Linked DNA regions of Lacibacter sp. H407. The protein of the gene in region 2 interacts with the protein of the main gene of each other region in a pairwise test. Links are inferred from orthologs where the notes say so. Each region holds a gene or a part of one and is shown on either strand. Other genes may lie near its edges. The genes, in order: WG989_RS14165 and ung.

Evidence for each region.
Region 1: the proteins of ung (region 2) and WG989_RS14165 interact in binary tests that used the Escherichia coli proteins (3 or more experiments, as listed by UniProt). The link is inferred for Lacibacter sp. H407 from one-to-one orthologs.

Annotation. Positions count from the first base shown.
Region 1 is NZ_JBBKTU010000001.1:3,249,774-3,257,800, forward strand. What follows is about bases 2,812-5,643. They hold WG989_RS14165 (nucleoside-diphosphate kinase), read right to left. Parts: upstream 4,520-5,643; coding sequence 4,103-4,519; downstream 2,812-4,102. Other genes in these bases: WG989_RS14160 (DUF3857 domain-containing protein), read right to left, coding at 2,812-3,976; WG989_RS14170 (DHH family phosphoesterase), read left to right, coding at 4,652-5,643. Outside these bases: WG989_RS14155 (DUF3857 domain-containing protein), read right to left, coding at 159-2,060; more of WG989_RS14160, read right to left, coding at 2,057-2,811; more of WG989_RS14170, read left to right, coding at 5,644-5,665; WG989_RS14175 (FKBP-type peptidyl-prolyl cis-trans isomerase), read left to right, coding at 5,675-6,595; folP (dihydropteroate synthase), read right to left, coding at 6,681-7,508; WG989_RS14185 (DUF1599 domain-containing protein), read left to right, coding at 7,570-8,027. UniProt on the Escherichia coli protein: Major role in the synthesis of nucleoside triphosphates other than ATP. The ATP gamma phosphate is transferred to the NDP beta phosphate via a ping-pong mechanism, using a phosphorylated active-site intermediate.
Region 2 is NZ_JBBKTU010000001.1:4,280,216-4,288,352, forward strand. The notes cover bases 1,846-4,787. They hold ung (uracil-DNA glycosylase), read left to right. Parts: upstream 1,846-2,948; coding sequence 2,949-3,626; downstream 3,627-4,787. Other genes in these bases: WG989_RS18390 (hypothetical protein), read right to left, coding at 1,940-2,365; WG989_RS18405 (lysophospholipid acyltransferase family protein), read left to right, coding at 3,623-4,375; WG989_RS18410 (putative LPS assembly protein LptD), read right to left, coding at 4,391-4,787. In the rest of the region: WG989_RS18370 (ABC-F family ATP-binding cassette domain-containing protein), read left to right, coding at 1-134; WG989_RS18375 (hypothetical protein), read left to right, coding at 189-668; WG989_RS18380 (hypothetical protein), read left to right, coding at 766-1,143; WG989_RS18385 (hypothetical protein), read right to left, coding at 1,297-1,671; more of WG989_RS18410, read right to left, coding at 4,788-7,147; WG989_RS18415 (N-acetylmuramoyl-L-alanine amidase family protein), read left to right, coding at 7,277-8,137. UniProt on the Escherichia coli protein: Excises uracil residues from the DNA which can arise as a result of misincorporation of dUMP residues by DNA polymerase or due to deamination of cytosine.

The DNA.
Region 1 (8,027 bases), 1.0 Mb from region 2 along the record:
ACGTTCCACTTATTTTATTTATTGTATTTTTTTCGCTGGCACTCATCCTGAGTATGTGTATCAGTGCATATAAATAATTGCTGCCTGTTGCAGTAAAAGGCCGAAACCAAAACCTACTGTTCAAAAAAATGCCTCCCGTTTGCGGGAGGCATTTTTAGTTATTGTTTTTTCAGTACCAGTTTTTGCAACTCATCTTTTTTAATGAGCTCGAAACTTTCGGCCACTTCATTAAACTTCGATGGAGGAATGATGTGTTTGTGCAGTTGCAGCTCGGTGATCACATGCAGTTCATTACTGTCTTCTTTTACATTGATCGTGTTCTTATACCGTACATAATCGTTTGTCACTTCTTTTGTGGCAGGAATACTTTCCCGTGCAAACCCCGCCGGTAGTTTGTAGGTGATGTTATCGGTTTTCAGATACGGGTAATCAAATAAAAAATCAAACTGTCTGCTTTCTGCAGGTTTAATGGTTTCGTCGTTTAGTTTGTATTGCCGCTGCGGATAAAAATATTTACTGCCGGCTTTAAAATCGAAGAACTGCGAGTAAGCAAGTTTAATATCCACCAAATGACCATCAGCTGAATCAGCAAGAATTTTTACTTCCAGGTCGTCGGGTGTTTTGTAGCCGAAAGCGTTGACCAATGCTTTTTTTACCTGTTCTTTATTTTGACCGTCGAAGTATGCATTTACAGCTTCCCACATTTCACCTGTAACGTATACACGGCTAAGTAAGATGGCGCTCCCATCATCATACAATTCTGCGTTGGTAGTGGCACGCCATTGGTTGAGCGTGCTTTTGCTTCTTGGCGTTTTAGCGATCACACCTCCGTTTTCTGTAAGTAGTAAGGCGTTTCTGTTTTCTGTAAATGTTCCCAATACACCCGGCAGTGTTTGTTTACTGGTGCACTCCAGCCAAACAGAATCGTTCTTCAACGGCACGCAAAGTATTACATGATTGAAGATGCTTGATGCAAACGTTGGATCTACAGGAAATTCATTCGTGCCTGCATTGATCAATGCAGCATATGCTTTAATGCCCACTGCATTCAGCATGTTCTTCATGTAATGTGTTAAGCCTTTGCAATCACCATATTTCTTCTGCTCGGCAAACGAAACCGGAAAAGGTTTAAAACCACCAATACCAAATTGGATACTCACATAACGGAATTCTTTTTGCATATACCGGTAAAGGATCGCAATTTTTTCCTGATCTGTGGCTGCATCTTTTATTAATGATTTAAAAAATTCAACACGTTCCGGTTTAAACGGGTTTTCTTCTTCATAAAACGGGTAGGTCCATTTGCCAAACTCTTTCCAGTTTTCCAATGAGCCGGGATAACCATCATAACTGAATTGAGTAGGAGATACATCTACCCATGGAAGTGAAACCCAGGCGCCATACGATGATGTTTCTTTTGCAGGCACAGGTTTGTTATTCAGCTCCCATGTATAAACCGTTTTTTTATCCTCTTTTGTAAGGGTTGGCTCCTGCTTAAAATTGTAAACTTTGTATTTAACAGGGATGGCAGATTTTATTACGTACCTGCTTTTTTTATACGATTCTGTAGTACTTCCAAAAAACCATGGTTGAAGGTCAAGGATTCCTGTGCAGTTGATCTCATATTCTGTTTCGATGGTACAGGGGGTTCCGGGTACAGGAAAATCAAGTTCATACAGTTTGTTATCTGATGCAAGTGTAATACCATCGTAAGTGCCTTCCAGTTTAAAATCCTTTTTCTTGAACCGGGAAACTTCAATGCCCAGTTCATTATACACTTTAATGGTTATTTCTTCCAGCTTACGAAATTTGTCAACGCCAATACGCACAACCGAATGTCGTAAGCCTGCCTTTGTAAGCACAGTAACAATGTTGTGAGAACGAATTGTCATTTTGGAAGGCGATTCAATGTCGATCTCGCTTTCTTCTAAATGATAGACTGCATCGGCATCTTTCTTTAAACTATCCGGCAATGTGATGGACGAGTAGTTTAGAAGTGATTGAGAAGCTGCTGTGTACTGCAGCAAAACGATAAAAAGAAGTGTCAGTAGGTTTCTCATGGTTTGGGGATTGTTTTGCGTTTGAATACGATCTGCTCATTCAGCATTTCAAACAGTTTGGCGTAGAATGTTTTGAAATCGAGATACTCATCCACATAATAGGTTGGACGTTTTATTTCCAATGTATAACGCATCGAAACAGTGTTCTCATTTTTGTTTACGAAGCGCTGTAGAACAATACTGGTGTCGGGCATGATCATCCGGATATTTTTCGGCAATTCTTCCGGTACAAGATTATTCGGAAAACGTATGGTGGTAAACATGTTGTAGTACTGCGTGTATCCAAACTCAATATCTGTAAATCGTTTGTCTGAAATAAAATCATTCGTTTCGAGTTCCATTAAAAAGTTAGGGGAGTAGAAAAGATATTCACCGCTGCTGTTGAGTGTACCTTGAAATTGTACAAGGTTTTCTAATGGCAGGCTATCGTTTTTCTCATTCTTATACGTGAGTGAATCAAACTTAAACTCCGGATGCGGGTTGTTGAAATAATCATCCTTGTATTGTTTTTCGCCTCGGCGGAGTGAACGCATCCGTTCATTTTTTGCATAGTCATGTGCAATAATATTGGCACTGCCTTTTAATTTTCCTTCTGCATCAATTTCACCTAATACAGATGTTATTAAACGGAAGCGGTGCTTCATATCGCCCATTACAATGAATTGTGCCAGGTCTTTATCAACTAAATATCCTTCTGTAAACTGAACATCCCATGGCGTAATAAACGGAGGATTGGTATAATTAGTAGCGTCCAATATGTACGGTTTTTGATCTACTTCTGCATATACATACACATCATTGAATTGATAAAGGAATGGATAGGCTGTATTTACTTTTCCATTTGTACGGGTGCTTACTAACACAGGATAGGCTTTAATATCTGCATCACGCAGCAGGTTTACCAATAATAAATTCATGTCTGCACTGTTACCGCTGTGTTTTTCCAATGCATTTTTTACACCTGCATCGCTCCATCTGCTTGTTTGTCCGTTCCACGTTACTTCTTTTTTTACAAAATTTAAAACGGTGACCATGCGTTGGTACGGATCGGTGATCGTTTTCAGATCGCTTTGCAAACTGGTTCCTTTAAATACATTTTTGCGTAGTTGTGCACCAAAGTATTCGTTCTCCAGCAGTTGTTCGGTTAGCTGCGGCCATGTAGTCATTCTTGGTTTGCCGTCAATAGCCCGTAACTGAAAATCGATTCGCTGCAAATAATCTTTTGCACTGCTCATATAAGGTTCACGATCCAATCCGGGAATATTGGTCATTACAAATCGTTTCACTTTGTTGATGCCTTCGGTAGTTTCTTTTACAGGTAATGTTCTGCGGATGAGATACGTAAACTCAAGTACTTCCGGAATTTCTACATTGTATTCGCTGTAACGAACAGGATGGGCACGTTGAAAGGTCCAGTCTTCAATTTCAATTGAATTACGTTTGCTGTCTTCAAATCTGTATTCAATAATACTTCCCACTTTTACATTGGGCAATGTAAATACCATCATCTCTGATTCACTGCCCAGCTTTTGTTCCATCACCGCTTTCTTTTCCAGCTTGGTGGTTTCCACTTCACCATTTGCGTTGAGGTTATAGGTATAGCCTTCAATATTGCGGATACGTTGTGCAGTTCCAACACTGTAATAGGGAATGCGTACGTTGGCAAGGTCCACCGCTTTTTCATTCAATATTTTAATGCGGATGCGATTGGTAGTTTCGTTTACAAAATCAGATGATGTGAAATAATATCTCACCTCCGCAACATCAAGCAGGTATTCTGCAATCGCTTCTTTATCATAGCTGCATTCTTTCGATTCAAATTCAGCTTTATCAATTTTTCCGAACGAAGGAATTTTTTGTGCGTTGGATTGTAAACAAAAGAAGATTGCTGACAGCAATGTGAAAAGGGTTCTCATGTTGATTGTGGTTTCAATTATACTACAAGTATAAAAAAACAATACCAACAAGCCTTCATATGTTTAAAAAAAGATCCCTCTTATTCTTGTAAAATAAGAGGGATCACCTACTGAAAAACTCAACGATTAATTTTGTTCTAATCCACTGAAGAAAAAGTTTCCTTCAATTTTTGCATTCTCATCACTGTCGCTTCCATGTACTGCATTTTCACCAACAGATGTTGCAAACAATTTACGGATGGTTCCTTCATCTGCTTTTGCTGGATCAGTTGCACCAATAAGTGTGCGGAAATCAGACACAGCATTGTCTTTTTCAAGAATAGCTGCGATAATAACACCGCTGCTCATAAACTCAACCAGCTCTCCGTAAAACGGACGCTCTTTATGTATTGCGTAAAATTCGCCGGCTCTTTCAGCCGAAAGTTTTGTTTGTTTCAATGCTACTACACGGAAACCTGCTTTAATAATTTTGTCTAAAATAGCACCGGCATGACCATTCTTCATTGCGTCGGGCTTGATCATTGTAAACGTACGATTGCTCATGATTTTCTTTGTTTTTGCGGCGCAAAGATAAGGGAGAAGGAGTAAGGCACAAGGATAAAGGCACAAGACACCCGTAACCCATAACTCTTACCTCATAACTTATCCATTTCCCCTACATTTGCAACCGTCTTTATGCAAGAAATCAACGAATTATATCCATTATTGAGCACGCCCGCCAAGGTTGTGATCACCACCCACCAAAAGCCCGATCCTGATGCAATGGGCTCGTCGCTGGGTCTTTACCATTTATTAACGCAACTCGGTCATACAGTTCAGGTGATATCACCTACCAACTGGGCGGCCTTTCTCGACTGGATGCCCGGCTGTGAAACAGTGTTGAATTACGAGATCACCATTGATAAGAGTAATACAATTATAAATGATGCAGATTTGATCTTTTGTCTCGACTTCAATGCCCTGAACCGTGTTAAACGCATGGCGCAGGTAATTGAGCAGGCAAAGGGGCAACGTATTTTGATCGATCACCACCGTGAACCGCAAACAGAAGTGTTTGCTTATGGCGTTAGTGATACAACGAAAAGCTCCACCTGTGAGATGGTGTACGATTTTATTGTAAAAAGCGGACATGCTGATAAGTTGAACATGGACATGATGCGCTGCCTGTATGCCGGTGTAATTGGCGATACCGGTAGTTTCCGTTTTGCCGCTGCATCTGCAAGTGTGTTTGAAATGGTGGCCGATTTTAAGCGTCGTGGCCTGGAGCATACCCAAATTCACGAAAATATTTACGATAACTTCCTCGAAAACCGGTTCCGCTTTATCGGGCATGTGCTTACCAACCGGATGGAGATCGACTACCAGTTGAATACAGCACTTATTTGGGTAACCAAGCAGGATTTGCTTCGCTACCAGATCAAAACCGGCGATACAGAAGGTTTGGTGAACTATCCGTTGGGAATACAAGGCATTAAATTGGCCTGTATTGTGATAGACAGGGACGAAAAAAGAAAATGGAGCTTCCGCAGCAAAGGTGACTTTGATTGCAATACATTTGCCCGGCAATATTTTAACGGGGGTGGGCATTTCAACGCAGCAGGCGGGGAAACAGATGATAGCCTGGATACAACCTTACGCAAATTCAAAGATGTTATTCAAGAATATAAATCGCAGTTAGAAACGTTTTAAAAACAAACAATGAAGACAATTCAATCAATTTTTGTAGCCATGCTGGCGGTAGTGGTGCTGGCAAGTTGCGGTGGCGGCTCTTTCAAAAAAGCAAAGAGCGGTTTGCTGTACAAGATCATTTCTGATGGAAAAGGTGCACCGTTGAAAGCGGGTACATTCATCAAATTCAACGCTATTGTAAAACAAAAAGATTCTGTTACCTATAATTCATATGGTAAGATCCCTGCGTTTACAGCTGTTGACAGTGCAGGTCGTCCGTATGATCTTTCTGAAATTATTCCAATGATGAAAGCAGGCGATAGTGCTGTAATTGTGCAAAGTGCCGATTCAATTGCAAAATTGAATATGGGTCAAATGCCTCCGGGTATGAAGAAAGGTGATAAGATCACCATCACCATCCGCATTACAAAGGTGATGAAAGACATTACTGAAGCGCAGAATGAATTTAACGCTGAGATGGAAGCGCAGAAAACAAGAGAGTTTAAGGATGTAGAAGCTTACCTGAAATCGAAGAATGTAACTGCTACTAAAACTGCCTTGGGTACTTATGTTGAAGTGTTGAATGCAGGTACTGGCGCAAAACCAGACAGCGGTCAGCAGGTAATGGTAAAGTATACCGGAATGAATTTCGACGGAACTAAGTTTGATTCAAACGTAGATACAAGTTTTGGTCACGTTGATCCATTGCCATTGGTAATTGGTCAGCAGGGAAGTATTCCTGGTTTTGAAGATGCAGTAAAACAAGTAGCTGTTGGTGGTAAAGTGAAAGCTTATATCCCTTCTATGCTTGCTTACGGAATGCAGGGCTCACCTCCCAAGATCAAGCCTTACGATAACCTGATCTTCGAAATTGAAGTGTTGAGCATTGGTGCTCCAACGCCGCCTGCTCCACAGCAGATGCCTCAACAAAACCCGAACGGACAACAATAAGATTCGATCTTAAATGAATAGAGAAAGGAGACAGTTTACTGTCTCCTTTCTTATTTTCTGAAATAGTTGATCGGTTTTTTTTCGGCTATGCGTTACTGTAAGCTTCGTATAGTTTGATAGCTTCTACTGCTTCCCTTACATCGTGCACCCGTAGAATAGATGCACCTTTTGTCAGCGCAAGTGTATTTAGTACTGTTGTTCCGTTCAATGCTTCTTCCGGTGTAACATGCAATGTTTTCCAGATGGTTGATTTGCGGCTTAGCCCTGCCAATACCGGTAGCTGAAACAGATGAAACACTTCCATCTGCTTCAGTAATTGAAAATTATGATTGATAGTTTTGCCGAAACCAAAACCCGGATCGATGATGATATCTGTTATACCCGCCGCTTTGCATGCCGCTGTTTTTTGAATGAAATAATCCACCACTTCTTTTGCAATATTATCGTAGGTGGGTTTGTCCTGCATGGTATCAGGTGTGCCTTGCATATGCATGGCAATAAACGGAATATTTAAAGAAGCAACTGTTGAAAGCATGTTTGTATCCATATCACCGGCACTGATGTCGTTTACCAGATCAACTCCTGCAGCAACGGTTTCTTTTGCTACAGTTGCATGATAGGTGTCGATCGATAAAAAAACAGATGGATAATTTTCTTTGATGCTTTTGATGGCGGGCAGTACTCTGTTCAACTCCTCAGCTGCTGTTAAACGATCGCTGCCCGGCCTTGTGCTTTGTCCGCCAATATCCAGGATTGTGGCACCTTCGTCAATCATTTGTCCTGCTTTCTGTAACACATCGGTTTGTTCCACACGGCTTCCGCTGTAAAATGAATCGGGTGTAATGTTGAGAATGCCCATTACCACCGGTTTATCCAGCACCAATAATCTTCCTTTGCAGTTGAGTGTGTACATTGTATTTTTGGGAACTTAGCTGAAGTTCAGCACGAATTAACGAAACAATTTTCAACCGTTCATGAATACGATCGAGCAATATACGCAGGCAGTAAATCAGTGCAGGGATATCTTTAAGAAAAAGACGAGTGACTATGGTACTTCATGGCGGGTTTATCGAACTATTTCCATTGTTGATCAGATCTATATCAAAGCCAAACGTATACGCACCATCCAGGAAAAACAGGAACAGAAGATCGGTGATACCATTGCTTCTGAATTTAAAGGTATCTTGAACTATGCGGTGATGGGGTTGATCCAGTTGGAGCTTCCTCCCAGTGAAAATGATGAGTTATCTGTTGAAAAAGTAATGGAGCTGTACAACGATAAAATTGCAAAGGCCCAATTGCTCATGCTCGATAAGAATCATGATTACGGTGAGGCATGGCGTGAGATGAGCCAGGAAAGTTTTGTTGACCTGATGCTGGCCAAGCTGCAACGCATCCGCCAGATATTGCAGAACGATGGCAAAACCTTGGT
Region 2 (8,137 bases):
CTTATTCTGACAAAGACAAATTCAAACAAACAGAAATAGATTATCAAAAACTAAGTAACGACCTAAAACAGTTGAATGCAGAATATGAAGCAACGTTTGAGAAGGTGATGGAGTTGGAGAGTAAGGCGGGGTGATGAATCCATTGTAGATTAGAGATAGACCGTAAATGAGCAAAAAATACAATAGAGATGTTTAATTGCAAATTACTACTCAACTCTTTAATATTACTTCTTGGAACAGCATGTTTAACTGGCTGCGGACTTATATTCGGCCTTATTTACAAAGACTGGCGTTCTGAAGTTGCTTATAAAAGCTCAACATCAAAAAAAGATTATTTTATAATTGAAGGAATTACACAATCGCACTGTGGCTGTTCAGATGTAGTAGTAAAGAACTATGTAAACAAAAAATTAGACTTCACCTTTTACTACGGAGGGGGACTTTTCCCTGCCAAAAAAAATATTTACCGATTCAATGCCAATAAGAATAAAATTGATACTCTTATTTATATTCCAGTAACCTCCGATAATTACACTGTTGAATTTGATTCTCTTGACAAAGAAATTTTACGGCGTATAGATACTCTTGTAACTAACAGGCCAAGAGGTTCAGGGCTGATTTATAAAGTAAACCAACATTATTACAAGGGATTTATTAGTCAGAAGTAGTATCTCGATTCCTTACAATGGCGCAAGCGTCTCGCTTGTGCCGAATTATAAAAACGCTATACTCCTATAATATAAACAACAAGCTACTATCCCTCCTATGTTCAAAGTAAAATCCATCTACATCAAAATCAAACGTAATCATGTTGAAGTAACAGATTTGAATACTGGTGAAACTGTTTCCAAACAAGCGATACAACCTTTTTCCAGCACAAGGAATATTATCAGCAGTTTTAATCCGGCAAACGAAACTATTCAGTCGGCATTAAAGGAACTGGGATTAACAGGACGTTTTTTTCTTTCTAAGATGAATATCCTTATTCAACAACTGGAAGGCCTTGAAGGCGGATTAAGCGATATTGAAAAAAGAGCACTTCGTGATCTTGCAGAAATGGCCGGAGCAAATAAAGTTTGCATACTCGAACAATCAGAACCTCTTTCCATCGACATCGCATTGGTACGCTTGAAGGAAATGTAAACTATCACTTTGAAAAAATACCTTCGCTAATCCATCATAAAAGGACGGTATACTGAAGCTTCTTACTTCTTACCTCATTCCAAAAAAAAGCCATCCTTAAGAATAAGGACGGCGTATTTACCTATAAGAGAACCAACAGTTCGTTGAATATATTTAGAATGATTGCTCGTTTACAATTCTGTAAGTGCCATCATTATTAAGTTGTTTAATACGGTAGAATGTTTTTGCAGCAGTTGCTTTTTTTGTTTTGTATTTGTACGTGTAGTGTTGATCAACAGCGAAGCCGCCTAAAACAATCGCAGATGTTTTAAATGCTTTCCCATCGGTGCTTGTTTCAATCTCATAATAAATGTTAGCGGGTTCATTGTCTGCTTTCCATTGAAGCACAACAACAGTACCTTGCTGTTCAACCTGAACATCAAATACATTCGGCCAGCCTTGTTTGGGAGAAATAGTTCCGGAGATGCCTGTGTTTACAAACAACAGGATCATGAAGGCAGCAATTACAGGTACAAATTTCGTTTTCATATACAAATTGATTAAAAAACAATCTCGGGTATAGGACTGGAATCAATTTGGTTAATAGAGGAATTTTGGAAGGGGCTTCCGGATATGAGATATTAAATGGGGAATTAAATCGGTGGAGAAAATTTGTTAGGGCCGGATTCAATTCTGACCGTAAAATTACTGTTTCATTTCAATTATGCAAGCTTTTGCCAATATTTTTTTCACAGACCATTGACACGCTGTCAAAACGATGGTCTTTCGCCAGCAAATTTGGTTTAAAAAGAACGTATTATTTGTAATTGAACTTCATCCCCACACAAACAAAAAAGTAAGAAGGGATATAATTGGCGGAATAATAAAAGTTGCCTTTCTTAAAACGCTTCCCGTTGTACTCCGCTCCAGCTATCCATGAATTGGAGTTTGACGTTTTTAACTGGGCTGATAAATGCTTACGGACATAACCACTGTAAATACGCACAGCTTTATTTACTCTATAACCTGCCTGGAAACTGAATAATAACGGTGTTGCATCATTCACCTGTGCAAAATAACCGGTGCTGAAGGTTGTTTTCTTGTACACATAACCTATGCTCAATTCACCACCTACCCCAACGTTTGACCCGGTAACCAACCCTGCGCCTCCCTGCACATACATCTGTGACATGGAATCAACGGATAAAAACAAAAACAAAACAAAAAAGGAAAGTTTGTACATACAGCTTGTTTATAATGGGCAATCGATTTACTGCTTGTGATAGCTATTTGCAAACTGTTATCAATGGATCACAGAAACCTGAGAATAGATAACAACAGAAAATAACGTTTACAGCGATGTTCGGTTCATAAAAAAGCAGGAAATGTTTTCGAAGGATAATTGGTACGGCAGTAATTCGATCAGCAGGCAGGATGTTTTCGTAGAGTCAAAACCGGCAAGCCCGGCAGGCATCTAATATAAAACTAAAAACAGGATTGCAAAATTTAAACAGGAATTAATTTCAGAAATTAGGGGTAAACTCTTCTTTGCTTGATTCGTTGTTCAATCCAGAACCATGTTGAATTTGGACCGAGGTTAGCATTGGCTGATATGCAAATACAAAACTAGATTTACCATAGTGATTTAAAAAGAGAAAGTCCTTCATAGTGAAGGACTTTCTCTTTTAAGTGATCCGGATTGGATTCGAACCAATGACCCTCAGCTTAGAAGGCTGATGCTCTATCCAACTGAGCTACCGGACCAGCTTTTGATTAAGAGGCAGCAAAGGTAATTTTTTGTACCATTGCATCCAAACCATTTGTGCATGGACGTTCAGATTGAAGATAGTTGGAAAAAAGAGCTCAAACAGGAGTTTACAAAGGCTTATTTCCAGCAAATTGTTACGTTTTTAAAAACAGAACGGGTGCAGGGTAAAACGATTTACCCGCCCGGCTCGCTTATCTTCAATGCATTTACCCAAACGCCGTTTGAGAATGTAAAGGTGGTCATCATTGGACAAGATCCTTATCATGGCGCCGGGCAAGCTCACGGACTTTGCTTTTCGGTGCAGGATGGCGTTCAACCTCCCCCATCGCTCATCAACATTTATAAAGAAATTGAAACTGATATGGGTGTTGGCATGCCGGCAAAGCATGGCAACCTCAGCAAATGGGCACAACAGGGTGTACTGTTATTGAATGCATTTTTAACAGTTCGTGCCAACGAAGCTGCCAGTCATTCAAAAATCGGTTGGGAAAATTTTACCAATGCAGTCATTCAAAAAATATCTGATCAAAAAAAAGGTGTGGTGTTTTTATTGTGGGGAAAGTTTGCACAGGAAAAACAAAGCCTTATTGATGAAACAAAACATCATGTATTAAAAGCGGCGCACCCTTCACCTCTTAGTGCATACAATGGTTTTTTCGGCTGCAAACATTTTTCAAAAACCAATGAGCTGTTATTGAAAGAAGGACGTGAACCTATTGATTGGAAATTACCATGAACTTTGTTAAGAATATACTCGGACGATTTTTTGCTGCATGGGCCATGCTTACGTTTATCATTACCATGCTCATCATCTTATTGCCAACATGGGCAATGGGTTTATACCCCGAACCAAAACGCACACGGATGTTTATTGCAATGTCCAGACTTTGGATGGCTGTTTGGTTACCATTAGCCGGTATTCGTTTGGTGATAAAGGGTAAAGAGAAATTTAAGAAAGGCGAAAACTATGTAGTGGTGTGCAATCATAATTCATTCATGGATGTACCCGTTACTTCGCCTGGTATTCCGGGTGCTAATAAAACCATTGCAAAAATTGAAATGGCAAAGATCCCATTGTTTGGTTTGATCTACCGACGTGGAAGTGTATTAGTGGATCGTAAAAGTGAAGAAAGCCGTTTGAAGAGTTATGCGTACATGCGCAAGGTGCTGGATATGGGTTTGCACATGTGTATTTATCCGGAAGGAACACGTAACAAAACCAATCAACCACTCAAAGAATTTAAAGATGGCGCCTTCCGTTTAGCCATTGAAGCAAAGAAACCCGTTGTACCTGCTGTTTTATTCAACACGAAAAAAGTTTTACCGCAGAATAAACCATTTTATTTCTGGCCATCGAAAATTGAAATGCATTTTCTCGATCCGGTTGAAACAAAAGACCTGCAAATGGATGATGTGAAGAAATTAAAAGAGCAGGTATTTGGTTTGATGTGGGAATATATTGAACAAAAGAAGCCGGCTTTATAATCCTTTTGATCTCCCTTAGAATTGCGGCAGGTTGGCATAAAACATCCGTGAACGGTTGATACGTAAATCACGAAGCAAACCGGATTTGGGACTGATGCTAATATTAAATGAGCGGATTGGCCCGATCGGTGTTACATTGATCGCCAATTGCCAGCAATGAAGATCTCTCGAAATAGATGTGGTTAAATATTGAAGCGTACGTGTTTGCATATCAAACGTACCATTGGCCTGCACTTTCCATTTCTCCGTTAAATTAAAATCGCCGTTGAAATTTATCGACTGTGTGACCATTGTTTCAAATCCAGAATAATCACGCTTGAGCATGCGTGTAAGATTTAATGAGTACGATAGGTTTAAACTCCACGGCACATTGAAATCAACAAACTCACCCGGGTTATTTTGAATGGCATTTAGTTCCCGGCCCTGCTCATCAAAATCATTTCGCCGGTTCCGTTCCATATCTTCTTTCTCTTTTTGCTTCTTCTCATCTTTTGGTTTGCTCTTGAATTGTGTACTCACTGACACAAAACCACTGGAGAAACGACCCAACGAAAATTTATCGGCTTGCCACGCATATTGTTGTTTTCTGAAACCGGTTTCCTGATCGATCTGGTAAGGCGAAACATTTGCACCCGCCGTTAAACTGATCTTTTCAAACAAATTGCTACGTAGATAAAAATTAAAATCGCTCAACCCAAATGAATCGGCGAGCATATTATAACTGGTGCTCATCCCAAATCCATCAATCAATCGGATTTTTTTATCAGCCGCCGCACTGGTATCTTTTTTATCTTTTACTTTCAGCTCAAGGTTATTATCAATGGAGAAATTAATGGAGCCCGATCGTCCGTCAGGAATATTAGCGACCTGTGAACCATTGAACTTATCGAACCATAGTTGTCTTCCTGTTGAATCAACCTGCGCCAGATACCACTTCGCTCTGTTGAGATCAGGCCGGTAGCCCATACCAAATGTGGGACGTATTACATGGCGCAACGCTTTTACATTTCCTTTCTTAAAATTCATGGTTCCAAACAACGCCGTGCTGAAGTTTAAACCAAAACTCATTTGACGTTCGGTATAGAATCCTTTTTGTCCAATTGTTTCAACCGTTTTTGTTGCAGGGTTCCATTGACGGATAAATGTACGGGAATGCCATGTTTCATCGTAACTGATCGAAGGGCCTACTTGCAACGGACCTAACGGTGGTAATGAAAGTTGAATCGGTATGCTATGTCTTGCACTCCAGTCGAACGTATCAATGAGTTGTTTAAAACTAAAGGCCGTATCATAAAAAGCAAACTGGTTGCGGAATGTTCCGTTATACGAAACACCTAATTTTTCATACCACTTTGGTGTTCCAACAAAATCTTTTTTCTGAAACGGATAGATCGTGTTTACTGTAAACCCTACATCGGGCAAGCTTACATTAAACAATTTTGTGTTGGTGTTTTGATTATGATTGGCACTTACTGTTAAATTGTAAGGCTTCCCTGCCCATGTTCGTTGATAGGCAATGGATGATTGCAATGTATTATTAAAATTCTGTTGCGCATTATTCGGGAACAACCGGTTGAACAAACTGGTAGCCACATTTACGTTTGCACTGAATGTTTGACCGGGCCTTGCTTTTCCATCCAAACTATGATTCCATTGCACAGAAAAGTTTCTTGATGGTGGCGAGTAATCAGGATCACCTTTAAATCCAAACTTGTTATTCATATAGGAAAGATTAAATCCTCCGCTATAGCGATATCGCTTTCTGTAAGTAGGTGTCAGAAATAAATTATAAGATCCATATGAATAAATATTTGCACGAATGGTAGCATCCCATAATTCACCAAACGTTTTGTAATAGCCAAGACCTTCCAATCCAAAACCCAATTGTTCATTTACTGTGGGCTGCGGTGGCAATAAACCAGTACGTCGCCCCTGTTTCATCGGGAACAATCCAAATGGCAAACCAATTGGAATAGGAACATTTTCAAATTCAGGTCTCACCAATCCTGTTACAGCAACCTGGTTGCTGATGAACTTTACTTTCCGTGCTTTGAATGCAAAGTGTGGCGTATCATAATTACAAGAAGTGAATCGGGCTTTTTCTGCAAAGAAAACAGTTGGACTGATCCGCTTTACTTTTTCACCATAGATATACATTTCACCTTCCTGTGTATAGGTGCCAATGGTCAACCCACGCTGTGTTTTGAAATTGTAACGGATAGTATCAGACGTAAAAGCGCTTTCGCCCTGTTTAAACGCCGGAACACCTGTTGGCAAGCCCGCTGAATCTTTAATTGAATAAGCGGTGAGTATTTGTGTAGGCTGATCGAGTCGAATCACCGCAGCATCTAATGCTACATCTTTAAACTTGACCGATGCTTTGTTATATAAAAAGATCTGTTTACCCGGAATATCCACCACCATTGAATCTTCCGCTTCAAAATCAACCGGTGCATCAATGGTATCTTTCGACATTTTCAAATCAAACGTATCGATCTTCTGCACCATCGAATCCCGCAGCTGTAATGAATCTGCAACCGCAACCGAATCTTTTTTCGGCGGTATGGTATCATTTAACAAAATTTTTCCGGTGGGTGTTTCTGTTGCTCTCGTCTGTAATACAGGTGTTGAACTTGTTTTTTTTACGGGCGAAACGGGCACTGTATCACTAAGAGAATATGTTAAAGCGTGGAAAATATCAACGGGTGAATAAAATGCATTACGACCTTGTACCGTTATTCCATAGAAGAGCAAGCCCCCTAAAGCAGTCATTAATACAGATTTATAGCTAACTTTACAGCGTTTAAACATAATGCGGTGGCGACAAAAATAATCACATTTGCATTAACGAACTGTGAATGTTGCTTTTGAATTTACTAACTCAAAAACGAAATTCGAACGATGAAGAAAAACTTACTACCCGGAATTGCCTGTTTGATCATGTTGAGCCTGGTGATTGTATCCTTCACCCAAAAAAATAATTCAAGGGCGGCAGGTAAAATCAGAACCATCGTAATTGATGCAGGGCATGGTTTTAAAGGAACCATCGGCGCACGTCACGGATCGTTTGGAACCGAGGTATCGGAAGATCAGATCTCGTACGAAGTTTCCAAAAAATTAGTGTCCATTCTTCAAAGTGAGATGCCCGATGTAAAAATTCTGGAATCAAGACCCACGATTTATTTTGTTGATAACAGAGCCCGTGCAAGCTTTGCTAATAACAACAAAGGCGATCTGTTTGTATCGATCCATTGCAATTTTGTTCCCAAACTCAGAGAAGTAAAGCGTGAAGGCTCACGAAAGGAAACCTATTATGTAACAACTGGTAAAGGAAAGAGCAAAAAAAGAATCAAGAAAACAAGAACAGTTCCTGTTTTTAAAACATACTACCACCCCAACCCTGCACACGGCACCGAAACTTATGTGTTTGCGGCACATAAGCAAGATGAGAAAGAAGATATTATCATGGAAAATGGCGACATCTTTAATAATGAAGAAGATGATGGCAGTTTGAATGTGAACATCAACGACCCAATTGTTAAGCAGCAGGTAGCGCTGTGGAGCAAACAGTTTTTTGCAAATAGTGTAAAACTGGCGAGTATCGTTGAGGAAGAATTTGTGGGAATTGGCCGTTTCAGCCGTGGAGTAAAACAGCGGCAGGTAGGTATTTGGGTGCTGCAGGCCACCGCTATGCCGAGTATTTTAATTGAATTGGGCTTTCTTTCACACCGGCCTGAAGAGGAATATCTCATGAGTGCCGAT